Regions from separate parts of the Bacillus bruguierae genome, predicted to be linked through region 1. Evidence: riboswitches for the same ligand, from Rfam matches in the RefSeq annotation. Region 1 holds a riboswitch; each other region holds the start of a gene.
What was found. Region 1 has a riboswitch for S-adenosylmethionine ahead of WAZ07_RS06715 (bifunctional O-acetylhomoserine aminocarboxypropyltransferase/cysteine synthase). Riboswitches for the same ligand answer to the same signal wherever they lie in the genome.
Positions count from the first base shown of each region.

Region 2: it holds a riboswitch for S-adenosylmethionine, as region 1 does, so the genes downstream of both, WAZ07_RS02950 (methionine biosynthesis PLP-dependent protein) here and WAZ07_RS06715 (bifunctional O-acetylhomoserine aminocarboxypropyltransferase/cysteine synthase) in region 1, are expected to answer to the same signal.
Region 3: it holds a riboswitch for S-adenosylmethionine, as region 1 does, so the genes downstream of both, WAZ07_RS20405 (peptide ABC transporter substrate-binding protein) here and WAZ07_RS06715 (bifunctional O-acetylhomoserine aminocarboxypropyltransferase/cysteine synthase) in region 1, are expected to answer to the same signal.

Region 1 covers NZ_JBAWSX010000003.1:5,936-10,876, forward strand. The annotation lists gene pdxK (pyridoxine/pyridoxal/pyridoxamine kinase) at 1-404, opposite strand, end outside; gene WAZ07_RS06705 (chloride channel protein) at 574-1,821, opposite strand; gene WAZ07_RS06710 (hotdog family protein) at 2,546-2,917, opposite strand; SAM riboswitch class I at 3,106-3,209, shown strand; gene WAZ07_RS06715 (bifunctional O-acetylhomoserine aminocarboxypropyltransferase/cysteine synthase) at 3,302-4,594, shown strand; gene metA (homoserine O-acetyltransferase MetA) at 4,578-4,941, shown strand, end outside.
Region 2 covers NZ_JBAWSX010000001.1:590,145-595,085, reverse strand. The annotation lists gene WAZ07_RS02955 (bifunctional homocysteine S-methyltransferase/methylenetetrahydrofolate reductase) at 1-1,288, opposite strand, end outside; SAM riboswitch class I at 1,424-1,534, opposite strand; SAM riboswitch class I at 1,736-1,855, shown strand; gene WAZ07_RS02950 (methionine biosynthesis PLP-dependent protein) at 1,930-3,042, shown strand; gene metC (cystathionine beta-lyase) at 3,039-4,217, shown strand; gene WAZ07_RS02940 (class I SAM-dependent methyltransferase) at 4,491-4,941, opposite strand, start outside.
Region 3 covers NZ_JBAWSX010000015.1:56,786-61,726, forward strand. The annotation lists gene WAZ07_RS20400 (YhgE/Pip domain-containing protein) at 1-1,145, shown strand, start outside; gene WAZ07_RS20405 (peptide ABC transporter substrate-binding protein) at 1,184-2,827, opposite strand; SAM riboswitch class I at 2,977-3,082, opposite strand; gene proC (pyrroline-5-carboxylate reductase) at 3,454-4,269, opposite strand; gene WAZ07_RS20415 (GRP family sugar transporter) at 4,405-4,941, opposite strand, start outside.

The DNA.
Region 1 (4,941 bases):
GCTTTTGGAACGAGTTTGTCACGTAAGCAGTCATTTGTTTCTGGATGAAGTGCTTCATCTGCGCCCTTGCATACCATAACTGGGTCTACTACTACGTTTTGTAGATTATGTTTCTCAATTGTTTCAGCAACAAGTTCAATAATTTCAACAGAGCCAAGCATACCTGTTTTTAATGCATCAACGCCAACGCCTTCAATTGTTGTTTCTAATTGTGGTTTTAATGTAGACGCAGGAATTGGGAACACGTTATGTGCCCAACCGTTATGCGGGTCCATTGTTACGATTGTTGTAAGAGCTGTCATACCGTATACACCAAGCTCTTGGAATGTTTTTAAGTCTGCTTGCATACCAGCGCCGCCGCTCGTATCCGATCCAGCAATTGTAAGTGCTTTATTTAATGACATTGTGAAAGCCCCCTCGGGTGATAGAATGAAAACTACATTTTTAATTATTATATCAATGTTATGAGGAAGTACAAAGCGAAAAAAGAAAGTAGTTAAATATGTTTTAATTAACAAAACAAGCAGTACCAACGCTTTTATAGCGGTAGTACTGCTTGTTTATTTTCTTACTTTATTTTTGTTCCATCTCCTCTTGTTTATTCCCATTATGATTAGGAAGTGGAAAAAGATTACCAATCATTGCAGCTCCAATCATTGGTAACAATAAATTAATTGGGAAGAACATAAGTAATAATAATGTAATAGCGATTGGTTTTCGTACTGCATAGCTTGAAATGGCTGTTGTCACAATAGCTACAGAAGCAACTGGGTCTAACGGTATGACAGTAGCCACAGCATATCCAATACTTGCACCAGCGAATATAATCGGAAAAATATGTCCACCACGCCAACCTGTACTTAAACAGACTGCCGTTACACATAATTTTAAAACTCCTGAAAGAAGCAGCATCCAAAATGATAATGCTGTCCATTCATGGACTAAGTCTTTTAATTGATGTTCTCCTGAAAACATTGTGTAGGGTAGTAAAGTTCCGGCAATCCCTAAAAGAATGCCACCTATAATTCCCAATGTGACTTTATATTCTTGAAAAGGATGAACGATTTTTTCAAATATATATTCTATCTTGAAATAAAAATAGCCTACACCAGCTCCTATACAAATCAGAGGTAAAAAGGCAATCCATTCCTGAAGTGAAAAAGACCCTTTCCCAAAATCAACAATAAAAGATCCTCGATTATCAAACTTACTAAGTAATAAATAAACAGAAAAACCAGCAAAAGTAGTAGCGAGATATACAATAGTTTTTTTTCCTTTGGAAATTTCGTCAATTGGTTTATTCTCATTTTCACTCGGAGCTAAATAACCGAATAATGGCGCATTAAAAATAACACTTAAAGTAGCACCAATTCCAATTTCAGTTAATCCCTTCATTCCTTTTAAAGCGAAATGAAAACGATCTCCAACCCACGTACAAAGTCCACCGATAATTCCAACAAGTGCTGCTTCCGGTCCTAAGCTTGCACCAAATATTAAAACAATAATAGCTGTTAACGTAGATTTATGTACAAAACTATACTCAATTCTACCTGTTTTTTTATATTCGCCCATTACTTCTGGCATTAAACGCGGGTATGTACCGAAGTATTTTTGTGACAGTCCGACAAGAACACCGCCAATCATTGTTACACAAATTGTATAATAAGGTGGTAATGAAAATTCTTTGGGTAAATATCCCCAAATAAAGTGAATTCCAGCATTTGTGGTAACTAAAAATAACCAGACTGTAGCACCAACTATAGAACCTAGAAACATACCGTACATGATAAGTAAAGAATGCATGCCTCTTCTAATAGTCATTTTTATGCCTCCTTTATGTTACATTCTTGTTATGAAAAATTTAGAGATTCTGATACGAGAATAATTATGCTTATATATGTTATGACAGCTCTTTTTTACATTTTTGTAAAAAGACTTACTGAAGAGTAATTTATATAAAAGATAGAGAATTACCTATAGTGTTTAATATTAAAGGATTTATATGAATTTTATTTGAAATTCATATGAAAAATGTGCAGCAACATAGTTATTAAGTTAAGTTTTTAATCCCCATAAAGAAAAAATATCACTTTATAATAAGTGATGTGGCAACATTTGTATAAGTAGCGTTGTGAAAAATAGCATTTTCAAGGTTACCTTAATGAATTAAATATAACTCTTTCATTTTACATAGTAAGTAAGGTTTTTTAAATGTATTTTTGGTCTTTAAATAGAACATTTCCTGTATTTTTTCAAATTTATCCCGCTATTTGTGGGCAGTAAGACCCCCACCTCAAGATTCAGAGAGAAGGCATTGTCTAGTTCCAGTGGCTAGAATGTTCGGTGGCTTCGCTTCTTCCTACGAGGTAAAATACACATCTACGTCAGAAGCTCCATCCCCCTCACATTCTGGACGAGCCGATTCTACTTTTCTAAAGAAGATAGGTGGGGAAGTCAAAAGCCTGATTGGGCGTTTTTTTATCAGTAAGGAATGAAAAATCCCCCACTTCAAGAGGCATTGGCCGATAAGTGGGGGTAGTTCAAATTATTGACGAATAATTCCTTGGAAGGATCCTTCCAATACTTTTTTACCATTTTGATTAAAGCATTCTGCCTTTGAAACAGCAATTATTCGATCTGCTTGTTTTTCATGATGAATAAGTGTGACTTCACATCGAACAGTATCTCCGGTAAAGACTGGGCGTAAGAAAGTAAGCTCCACATCTCTTGCAATAAAATTTAAATCGCCGCCAATTTTTGTAGGTAATGTTGCAACGAGTAATCCTTGTACCATTACGCGTCCATGTTCATCTGGAACAACATGATGTTCACCAGCATCACCAGAAATTTTACTAAATAGCTCTACATCCTCTCTCGTAAATGATTTTTCAAAAGTTAAAATTTCTCCGACTTTCATGTATCTATCGCCTCCTATTGGTTTATGAATGAGTTATCATTCATACTTTTAATTTTACAGAATATTCTTTATTTGGTAAAGTTCAGCGGTAGAGGGAATAAAACAGTTAATGAAATACTTTGGAAATATTCAGAAAAATATATTGACATGAGGAAATAGTTTCTATAAAATCATCGGTAATTGCATAAGTCTTATCAAGAATAGGTGGAGGGAACGGGCCCTATGAAACCTTGGCAACAGCCGTAAATCGGAATTGTGCCAAATCCTGCAGGTATTTCCTGAAAGATAAGAAAGGCTACATGGCGAGCGTTTATCTAAGCTGCTTCTTTCTTATTTAGGAAAGAAGCAGTTTTTTATTTTATATAAAAGAAAGGAGTTTGGGAAATGGGAGAATCATGGGGAAAAGGAACGATTTGCGTGCAAGGTGGCTATACGCCGAAAAATGGTGAACCGCGTGTTTTGCCGCTTTATCAAAGTACAACGTATAAATATGACACTTCTGATGATTTAGCAGCTCTCTTTAATTTGGAGGCAGAAGGATATATTTATACGCGTATTGGCAACCCGACACTTGCGGCATTTGAGCAGAAGTTGACAGAGTTAGAGGGCGGTGTTGGTGCGGTTGCAACCGCATCAGGGCAAGCTGCGATTATGCTAGCGGTATTAAATATTTGTAACAGCGGCGATCATTTGCTCTGCTCATCAACAGTATATGGCGGTACATTTAATTTATTTGCAGTTAGTCTTAAGAAGCTTGGGATTGAGGTTACGTTCTTTAATCCAAACCTATCTGCTGATAAAATTGTTGCCCTCGCAAATGAGAAAACAAAGCTTGTGTATGCGGAATCGCTTGGAAATCCTGCGATGAATGTACTGAATTTTAAAGAGTTTTCTGATGCGGCAAAAGAGCTTGGAATACCGTTTATTGTGGATAATACGTTAGCGACACCGTATTTATGTCATGCATTTGAACATGGTGCAAACATTGTTGTTCATTCTACAACGAAATATATTGATGGTCATGCAAGCTCACTTGGCGGCATTGTCATTGATGGGGGAAATTTCGATTGGAGTAAATTTCCTGAATTTGTTGAACCAGATCCGAGCTATCATGGTGTGAACTATGTGAAAAAGTTCGGGCAAGCAGCATACATTGTGAAAGCTCGTGTACAGTTATTAAGAGACTATGGAAATTGTATGAGCCCATTCAATGCGTACATGAGCAATATTGGCTTAGAAACGTTGCATCTTCGTATGGAGCGACATAGTCAAAATGCATTAGCTGTTGCACAGTGGTTATCGCAGCATGAGCGCGTTGATTGGGTCAATTATCCTGGACTTCAAAATAATGAAAATTATGCATTGGCGCAAAAATATTTACCGAAAGGTGCGAGTGGTGTTTTGACATTTGGAGTAAAAGGAGGTCTTGAATCTGCTAAACAGTTTATTAAAGATGTGAAGCTTGCCACATTGGTGACGCATGTTGCAGATGTAAGAACTTGTGTCATTCACCCTGCAAGCACAACGCATCGTCAGCTTACAGAAGAGCAGCAGCGTTTAGCAGGTGTAACGCCTGATTTAATTCGATTATCGGTTGGTATTGAAGATGCGGCGGATATTATTGCTGATTTAAAAGCAGCACTTTCTGGAGGAAAACAGTATGCCGATCATCATTGATAAAGATTTACCAGCTCGTAAAGTATTACAAAATGAAAATATTTTTGTGATGACGAAAGAGCGAGCAGAAACGCAAGATATTCGTGCCTTGAAGATTGCTATTTTAAATTTAATGCCAACAAAACAAGAAACAGAAACGCATTTGCTTCGTTTAATTGGAAATACACCGCTTCAACTCGATGTCCATTTACTTCATATGGGGTCCCATACATCAAGAAATGTAACTCAGGAGCATTTAACAAGCTTTTATAAGACATTTCATGATATTGAAGGAGAAAAATTTGACGGGCTCATCATTACGGGTGCTCCGGTTGAAACACTTACTTTCGAAGAGGTAGATTATTGGG
Region 2 (4,941 bases), on a different contig from region 1:
CATATACAGATGTTGCACCAGGAAAATCACCAACCCTCGCAGGATCTCCAGTTAATGCTAATATTTCCTCCATGCCGAGCGCTGCTAATCCTAGTAAATGAGACTGCAGCCCAATCACATTATGATCACGGCACGTTAAATGAATTAATATAGGGATATCGTGCTTTGTTAATAACGCTCCCATTGCCATATTTGATACGCGAGGCGACGCTAAAGAATTATCAGCTAACGTAATGGCATCTGCTCCTGCACGCTTCAACGCCTTAGCTCCTTCAAAAAATCTCTGCGTATCCAACGTTTTGGGTGGATCTAGCTCAACAATCACTGTCGTTTCCTTTTTCGCTTTTTCTGCTAATGTAATTCGATCTACTGTATTTACACGCTGCTTTGCTATTACTTCAGCTCGCTTTACAACTTCTTTAGCTGTTACAGGATGCTCATTTTCAAGTGCTCGCTTCATCGCTTCGATATGAGAAGGAGTTGTACCGCAACACCCCCCAAGCAGCCTAACGCCTTGCTTAATAAATTCCGGCGCCATTTCTTCAAAATAAGCCGGGCTTCCTTCGTATACGTAACGGCCCTCTACATATTTAGGAAGACCAGCATTTGGATACGCAGATAAATAACTATATTTAGGAATTTCTATCGTCTCAAAAGATTCAATCATATGAAGCGGCCCTAACTGACAATTTAATCCGACCACATTTGCACCATACTCTATAAGCTGCTTCAATACATCATCTACACTATTTCCATTTTGTGTTGTACCAGCTTCATGAAGGGCAAGCTGCGCAATAAGAGGGACATTGGTTTGCTTCCGTAATACTTTTACTGCATGAAGTAATTCAAATTCATCGTAAAATGTTTCTAGTAATAACCCATCAACACTTTCTTCTAGCAGGGCATTTGCTTGCTCTAAGAGCATAAATTCACGCTCCATATCCGTGGTTGTAACTGCTCCAATATGTTTCATTCCACCGATTGTTCCTACGATTGCATTCTTTTCTGTCACCGCTTCTTTTGCATGTCTTACAGCAGCGCGGTTAATTTTCCTTACGCGATCCTCAAGACCGTACATACGAAGTTTCCCTTCATTTGCTCCGTATGTATTGGTTTGAATGACATCTGCCCCTGCGGCAACATATTGTTTATGAATCGAAATAATCCGTTCCGGCTCAGATAAATTCAATTCTTCAAAGCAGCTTTGTAAACCATGAGAATACAACAATGTTCCCATCGCTCCGTCCCCAATCACAATTCCTCTTTGCAATAAATCTAGTAGTTTCACATGTCTCCCTCTCTTCTTTTCAATATATATAAAGTGAAACTTTAATCAGTGGGGGTTTTTATGTCGTTTTTTAATTTGTATTTATATAAAAAACCCCCCTCTTCATTGAGAAGAGGGGGACAGCATTTTATCCTCCTCTTATCATTCAGAACAATTTGTTCTGCAGGTCTTAGCACCGTTTCAAACATATTGCTTGAAGGTTGCTGGGTTTCACAGGGCCTTTCCCTCCACCACTCTTAATAAGAGTTTCATTCGATTATAATTACAAAAAGTAAACATTATCCGTTCACTTATTAACAATCTTTGTTAATTTTTTCACTAATTTAGCATGTTAAAATACGAAAGTCAATGAAAATAAAGAAAAATAAAATTATTCAAAATATAGTTGCGTTTCTTTCTAAATTTGTTGTAAAGTAAAAAACATAATCAAAAACTTCATATTTCGAATTCTTATCGAGAGAGGTCGAGGGACTGGCCCAATGACGCCTCAGCAACCATTAACAAGCTTTTTATTTGTTAATAAGGTGCTAATTCCAGCAAATTGAGAAATGATTTGACAGATAAGAAGAAGACTATATTTCCCGTATATAAGCCTTCTTCTTAGAAGGCTTTTTTATTTTGTACTAGGGAGGAATTCTATTATGTCTACAATGGAAACAAAGCTTGCCCAAATTGGAAATCGCAGTGAAACAATAACTGGAGCGGTCAACCCACCCGTTTACTTTTCCACTGCTTATCGCCACGAAGGAATTGGAAAGTCAACAGGGTTTGATTATTCCCGAACTGGAAACCCAACACGCCTTCTATTAGAACGCGCGATCGCTGACTTAGAACATGGCGAGCAAGGCTATGCCTGTAGCTCAGGAATGGCTGCTGTTCTTCTTGTCCTTTCACTATTTCGCTCTGGTGACGAACTAATTGTATCTGAAGATTTATACGGCGGAACATATCGGTTATTTACAGAACACGAGCAAAAATGGGATGTTCGATGTAGATATATAGATACACAACATATAGAAGAAATTGAAAAAGCAATTTCACCGAAAACAAAAGCCATTTTCATAGAAACACCAACAAATCCACTTATGCAAATAATGGACATTGCCGCAGTTGCTGCCATTGCAAAACGTCACGACTTGCTCCTTATTGTCGATAACACATTTTACACACCCTATTTGCAACAACCATTAACAACAGGTGCCGACATTGTCCTGCATAGCGCTACAAAGTATTTAGGCGGTCATAATGATGTATTAAGCGGACTCGTTGTTGCAAAAGGGGCAAAATTATGCGAAGAACTCGCTTACTATCACAATGCATCTGGAGCGGTGTTAAATCCATTTGATTCTTGGCTTTTAATACGCGGCATGAAAACATTAGCGCTGCGCATGAGGCAGCATGAAGAGAACGCAAAAGCAATTGTTTCCTATTTACAAGAAGAAGAAGCCATAACCGATGTGTATTATCCAGGAAAAGGCGGTATGATCTCTTTTAAACTACGAGAAGAAGCGTGGATTGATCCATTCTTACAATCGCTTTCTCTTATTACGTTTGCAGAAAGTCTTGGCGGTGTAGAAAGCTTTATTACATACCCCGCAACACAAACACATGCCGATATACCAGAAGATATTCGCATAGCACGAGGCGTTTGTAATCGTCTGCTGCGCTTCTCCGTAGGAATTGAAAACCAAGATGATTTAATTCAAGACTTACAGCAAACTTTAAAACAAGTAAAAGAAGGAGTGAGAATATGAGTTATTCCCTAGATACGCTTTTACTTCATAATCGTTTTAAGCATGACAAACAAACAGGTGCTGTAAATGTTCCTGTTTACAATACATCTACATTTCATCAATTTGATGTAGATTCATTTGGAAAATATGATTATAGTCGTTCTGGAAATCCAACACGCGAAGCTCTCGAGGAACTAATCGCTTTACTAGAAGGCGGAAGCAAAGGATTTGCCTTTTCATCTGGCATGGCTGCTATTTCAACTGCTTTTCTTCTTTTATCTCAAGGAGACCATGTCCTTATTTCTGAAGACGTGTACGGAGGTACATACCGAATTATAACGGAAGTTCTCTCTCGTTACGGCGTTTCACACACATTCGTTGACATGACAAATTTAGAAGAGGTAGAACAAAATATTCGTCCCAATACAAAAGTTTTTTACGTTGAAACACCGTCAAATCCATTATTAAAAGTAACAAATATTAGAGCCGTTTGTGAACTTGCAAAATCTGCCCATGCACTCACTTTTGTTGATAATACATTTTTAACACCCCTTTACCAAAAACCAATAGAACTTGGGGCTGATATCGTTCTCCATAGCGCAACAAAATTTCTTGCAGGTCATAGTGATGTTACTGCCGGATTAGCAATCGTAAAAGATGAAGAACTCGCACAAAAAGTTGGATTTTTACAAAATTCTTTTGGAGCTATATTAGGACCACAAGATTGCTCCCTTGTCCTTCGCGGTTTAAAAACATTGCACGTTCGCTTAGAGCACTCTTCACGAAACGCTGAAAAAATCGCCTGTTATTTACAGCAGCATCCCAAAATTAAAGATATCTATTATCCTGGGTTACCATCACACCCCGGATATGAAACGCAGCACAATCAAGCAAAATCAGCAGGAGCGGTCCTTTCCTTTACACTAGAATCTGAAAATGCATTACGACAATTTCTAGCACACATTCAACTTCCCGTATTCGCAGTTAGTTTAGGAGCTGTTGAATCGATTCTTTCGTATCCAGCAAAAATGTCACACGCTGCGATGTCACAAGCAGAACGTGAAAAACGAGGAATTTCAAATGCACTGCTGCGCTTATCTGTTGGATTAGAAAACGCAGATGATTTAATTGCGGACTTTGAGCATGCGCTTACGTATGTAGAAGAAGTCGTTATCTCTAAAAAAGGAGTCAACTAGAGAATTATATAAATACAAATTAAAAAACCGACATAAAAACCTTTTTCTTTTTAGGCGGGCGAGGGCATCTAGCCCCGCATAGTAGCGGTCATGTTTTTTTCTGCATAACAGGAATTTACTTGCTAAAAAATGAAAACAGTAAGTATTGGTCTTTTGAAAAAGAATTATCGACTCAAAAGTTCCTTCAGAAGACTGAAGGAACTTTTCTCACATAATTCTCGTTAGTGGAAATAGAAGATGAAAGTTCATCTAGCCTTAAGCAAATTCTCCTTTTTACTTCTTACAAACAAAAATCATCTCTGCCCCATCTTCAATAGAGCTACCATCATAATTCCCATATTGCTCAGCGATTGTAAAGCCAGCAGCCTGAATCATATCCGTTATTTGTTCATAGTAGTAATATTTTAGAGACAACTGTTCTCTTAATTCTTCTTTTGTTCCGTTCTCATGTGTAATCCGAAATATATATTCAGGGTAAATAATTTGATGTTCCACATCAATTGCTTTGGCAATATGAGATTTTTGAATTGTACTTCCTGTTTGCGGATCTATCTTCTCCCATTGAATCTTTTCAGGTTGAATCCAAGTTTCATCTAATTGCTTAAAAGGGCGAAATACATTGAAAATAAATTCTCCATCAGCTTTAAGATGGTGATACACTGTTTTTAAACATTCTATTTGGTCTTCTTTTTTGAGAAGTGCTTGATATGAAATACCCGGAATT
Region 3 (4,941 bases), on a different contig from region 1:
TGAATACATTAAAACAATTTTTAAAAATACCGGGTACGTATGTAGGGGGTGTAGTAGCGTTAGCGTTTCAACTTATTTTCTTTTGCGTTTGGCTGACAGCGTATGATGGAGTAAATGAAAGAGCGGATCAAATGCACATTGCTATTGTGAATCAGGATACGAACATGGGAAGTAAAGTAACAGAAGGTTTACAGAAGAACTTACCTTTTCAAGTAACAAAAGAAAAATCTATGGAAGAAGCAAAAGAAGAAATGAATGCACATGCATACGATATGATTATTGAAATTCCGACTTCTTTTTCAAAGGATGTAAGTGAAAAAGGAAAAACAGATTTAATCTTTCATATTAACCAAGCAAACGCTATGATGGCAAAGCAGATGATGGAAGGAGTTGCGAAACAAGTTCGTGACAATGTAAATAAAGAAATATCAAATTATAAGCAGCAAGCAGTTGCTGGAAAATTACAAGCCATGGGACCAGGAAGTGTAGAAGCAATAAAAGGCTTAACTGAAGACTCAGTTGGATTTACGATTTATAAAGTAAATGATGCGAAAGGATTTTCTGTCAACATGGTACCGCTTATGATCGTGTTAGCTTCATTTGTAGGAGCGATGATTATGAGCATGGAGTTATATAAAGTATCGCAACTTGTTGAAAGAGGTTTGGGGAATTTCTTTTCAAGGCAACTTATTAATATGGCTGTTGCTGTAGTATTGGCAATTATTACAATTGTTTTGATGAAGTTCTTTCAGATTCCAATACAGGAACCGATATTTACGGTTTGGTTGTTTCAAACCATTGTCTTTTTTGCTTTTCTTTCCTTAACGCAAATGTTTCTTAATTTATTTGGAAATGCGGGGATGCTATTTAATATTCTTACGTTATCTTTACAGCTTGTGAGCGCTGGTGTGATGGTACCGCATGTGATGCTATCACATACGTATCAAACAATTGGAAATTTACTTCCTGCCACATATGCAGCAGATGGATATTATACAATTATATTTGGAGGAGAGAATCTAACAAAAAATATCATGTTTTTATGCATGATTATTGCGGTGACTCAAATAATTGCTGTAATCGGATATAAAATATCTATCTCATTGAAGAAAAATCAAACTGTAATAAAAGGGAATGAAGCATAAAGAAAAAGGTATCCTTTGAAAGGGATACCTTTTGTATATTACTTTTCAATTCTTGCCCATTTAAAGTTTAATGGACCTGCAAAATCAACCTCAACGACACCTTTTACATAAGAGCGCTGTAAATAAGATTTTCCGTTTTGATATAGAGGTGAGATTACCGCATCTTTAAATAAGATTTTTTCTGTTTGTTTTAAAGCTTCCCAGCGTGCTTTTTCATTACCAGCGAGATCTGTTTTTACTTTTTTGATTAAATCATCAAATTCCTTATTAGAGTAATGATCTAAGTTGTATGGATTACCGGTTGTGAACAATTCTAAGAATGTAATTGGATCAGCAAAGTCTGGACTCCAGCCATCGATACCAATTTCATAATTGCCTTGTAATAATAAAGTTACTTGTTGCTTACGAGGCTGTGGTTTTAATGTAACTGTTAATCCTTCTAAGTTTTTCTCAAGTTGCTCTTTTAAATACGCTCCTGTTTTCTTTGATAAATCCGTATCGCTTGTTAAAAGTTCTAGTGTAATTTTATCTGGTCCAAGTTCTTGTTTTGCTTTTTTCCATAATTTTTGAGCCTCTTTTGGACTTTCTTTTGTTAAGTCACCATTTTCAGCGCGGAAGTCTTTTCCGTTCGGTCCTTTTGCAAAGTTTTTTGGAATAAGCGAGTAGGCAGGAAGAGAGCCATCATTCAATAGAACATTTACAAAAGCTTTTTTATCGATTGTTTTATCAATAGCTTGGCGAGCATTAATGTTTTGTAGTACTTTATTTTGTTGGTTCATGCGTAAAAATTGTACGCCGACAGCTGGTCGTTCTTTAAAATTAGAATCTTTACGGTATTTATCAACTAAATCAGATGTTAAAACAACACGGTCAAGTTGTTTAGATTCGTATAGGTTTACCTCTGTTGATTTCTCTTTCACGATATTAAAATTAATTTCTTCTAATTTTACAACATCTTTATCCCAATAGTTTGGATTTTTCTTAAATTGGAAGCTTTGTTCATGTTTCCAATTTTCTAATGTAAAGGCCCCATTATAAATTAATGCGTTAGACTCTAAAGCGTACTTCTTGCCTTGTGATTTAAAGAATTCTTCGTTAACAGGCAGGAATGTTGGGAACGCTGTTAAGCTAATAAAGTAAGGCACAGGGCGGTCTAACTCTACTTCCAATGTTTTATCATCAATTGCTTTTACACCTAGTTGATCAAGCGAAAGCTCTTTATTGTTAATCTTTTGCGCATTTTTTATGTCAAAGAATAAGAAAGCATATTCAGAAGCTGTTGCAGGATCAACAGCACGTTGCCAAGCGAATACGAAGTCTTTCGCTGTAACAGGTGTTCCATTGGACCATTTTGAATCTCGTAAATGAAACGTATATTTTGTTTTATCTGCATTAACATCATGCGATTTCGCGACACCAGGAACAGGTTTGTTTCCTTCTCCAAGGTTATATAAGCCTTCAAATACGTTTCTCATCACTTGCCCAGAATCGGTATCTGTTGCACGTGCCGTATCCATCGTACGAATTTCAGTAGGAGATGCTAAGTTAAGTACTTGTTTATCAGGTGCTTTATCTTTTGCTTTTACATCGTTCGCGTTATCTTTATTATAGCTACCGCATCCTGTTAATAATAAGCTTGCTCCTAAAACAGATACGACAGCAGGTAAAAATTTCTTTTTCATGTTTTGTTCCTCCCTAAATTGTTTGTCTACTTTGTTTTCATGTTTTGTTGGCCAACAATTATGAGGGAAATAAAAAATCCCTCTTTTCGTATAGAAAAAGAGGGATTTAAATGTTATAAATGTGCGCACATTTATAAACAAAGTCCCTCATTCTATCTTTCAAGCTAACTGCTTGCAGGAAGTGGCACAGTATTCGCAAGCGAACCTGTTGCCGAGGTTTCACAGGGCCAGTCCCTCCACCTCTCTGGATACAATGAGTAAACATAATAAATAAGTATTAAATTTTGTGTTGCTTTGATTATTCAAAATATTAGCACTGAGATAAAAGAACTGTCAATTAGAATATTAATATTTTGAATTTTAAGTTTAATCAGAACGGAAGGTCATCAAACATTTGCTTGATGACCTTATATATATATCCAAGTAAAAAAACGACATAAAAACCTATTTCTTTTTAGGGGTGGACAAGAGCGTCTGGCCGTGTATAGAAGCGGTTAGGGCCTTTTCCTGCCACATGCCAGGTTTAAAATAAAGGGAGCAAGCGAGTACAGCTCATGTTGTATTTTGCATAGCAGCGACTTATATGTCGAAAAATTAAAATGATCTGAGTTAGCCTCAGTCTTGTTTTACAATTGAATTGTTTTTCCACTAGCTTTTTTATTTGTTGCTTCAATTGCCTCTTGTATCATGTTCATAAAATTATTTTCATATAATACTTTCAAACCTGCTGCAGTTGCGCCACCGGGTGTTGTCACTTGTTCACGAAGCATAGCAGGATTGTTTTCACTTTCTAGCATAGAAGCAGACCCCGTAATCATTTTAATTACGAGATGCTTTGCAGTTATCTCATCGATACCATACCGTTTTGTTGCTTCAATTAAGCTCTCGGCAAAATAGTAGAGAAAGGCAGGGGCGCTTCCTGTGACAGCTGTTAGTTGATGAATTTCTTCTTCTGTACATAATTGTGCGTCTCCAATACCTTTTACGAGCATTTGCAAAATTTCAAGATGTCCTTTGCTTACAAAAGAGCCTGCTGTGTATAAAGAAATGGATTTCCCGATTGTAGCAGCTGTATTTGGCATAATCCAAGCAACGGCAGCACCTTTAGGAAGCTTTGATTCTAAATAAGAAGGTCCAATACCAGCTGCAACTGTTACAATAAACTGATTGCTGACAAGTGGAGAGAGTTCAGTTAACAGTTGTTCATGTGCTTCTGGAGGCATTGCTAAGACGATAACATCAACATCTGCCGCATATTGTTTCCAATCTGTTGTTGTAGAAACAGCATACTTTTCATGTAACTCTGTAAGCCTTTCTTGATTTCGTTGATTGGATACGACAATCTCAGCAATGTGTTCTTTACTTGTATGAAGAAGCCCGGCAAAAAGGGCTTCAGCCATACGACCTGCACCAATAAACAGCACTCTTTGTTTCTTTTGCATATTTTTTGATCCTTCCTGTAGGAAATGTATTGCTAAAACGATAACATTGATAAAAGAGAATTGTAAAAAGAAAAGGCTTGTATACAAAAAAATCCTAGTTTCAGAAAATAGCATTTCCGAAACTAGGATATATCATTAAGCTTTTGCCAAACCAAGTAGAACAGCCCCGCCAATAATTAAAGCACTACCAAGCGCGATAAATACCATTTGACGTTTTGTTTTCTTTTCACCTAAGAAGACAATTGCACCAAACGTTGAGATGACAATCCCTGTTTGAGATAATGAGAAGCTTGTTGCAACGCCAACTCGTGGTAAGGAAAGAAGTAAGAATAAGTTTCCTGTTCCCCAAAGTAGACCAGATACGATATTACGAATTGCATATTTGTTAAATGGCTTATGCTTAAATGTCAGTATAACTGCTCCAACAAACATACCAACTGCTTGCGGTAAAATAGCCGCCCAGCCATCAATGTTGTACCAACGAATAATAATTACATACCCAAAATAACCGAAAGTTGAAACAATTAGAGTGAGTAACCCTTTTTTCAATTGTCCTGGTGGTTGTGCATTTTCTTTATCATCTAAAGAAGTAAATACAACACCGATTACGATGAAAAGAATTGCAATCGTTCCCATAATAATTGTAGTAGTAGTTGTCCACTCGTGAAAGGC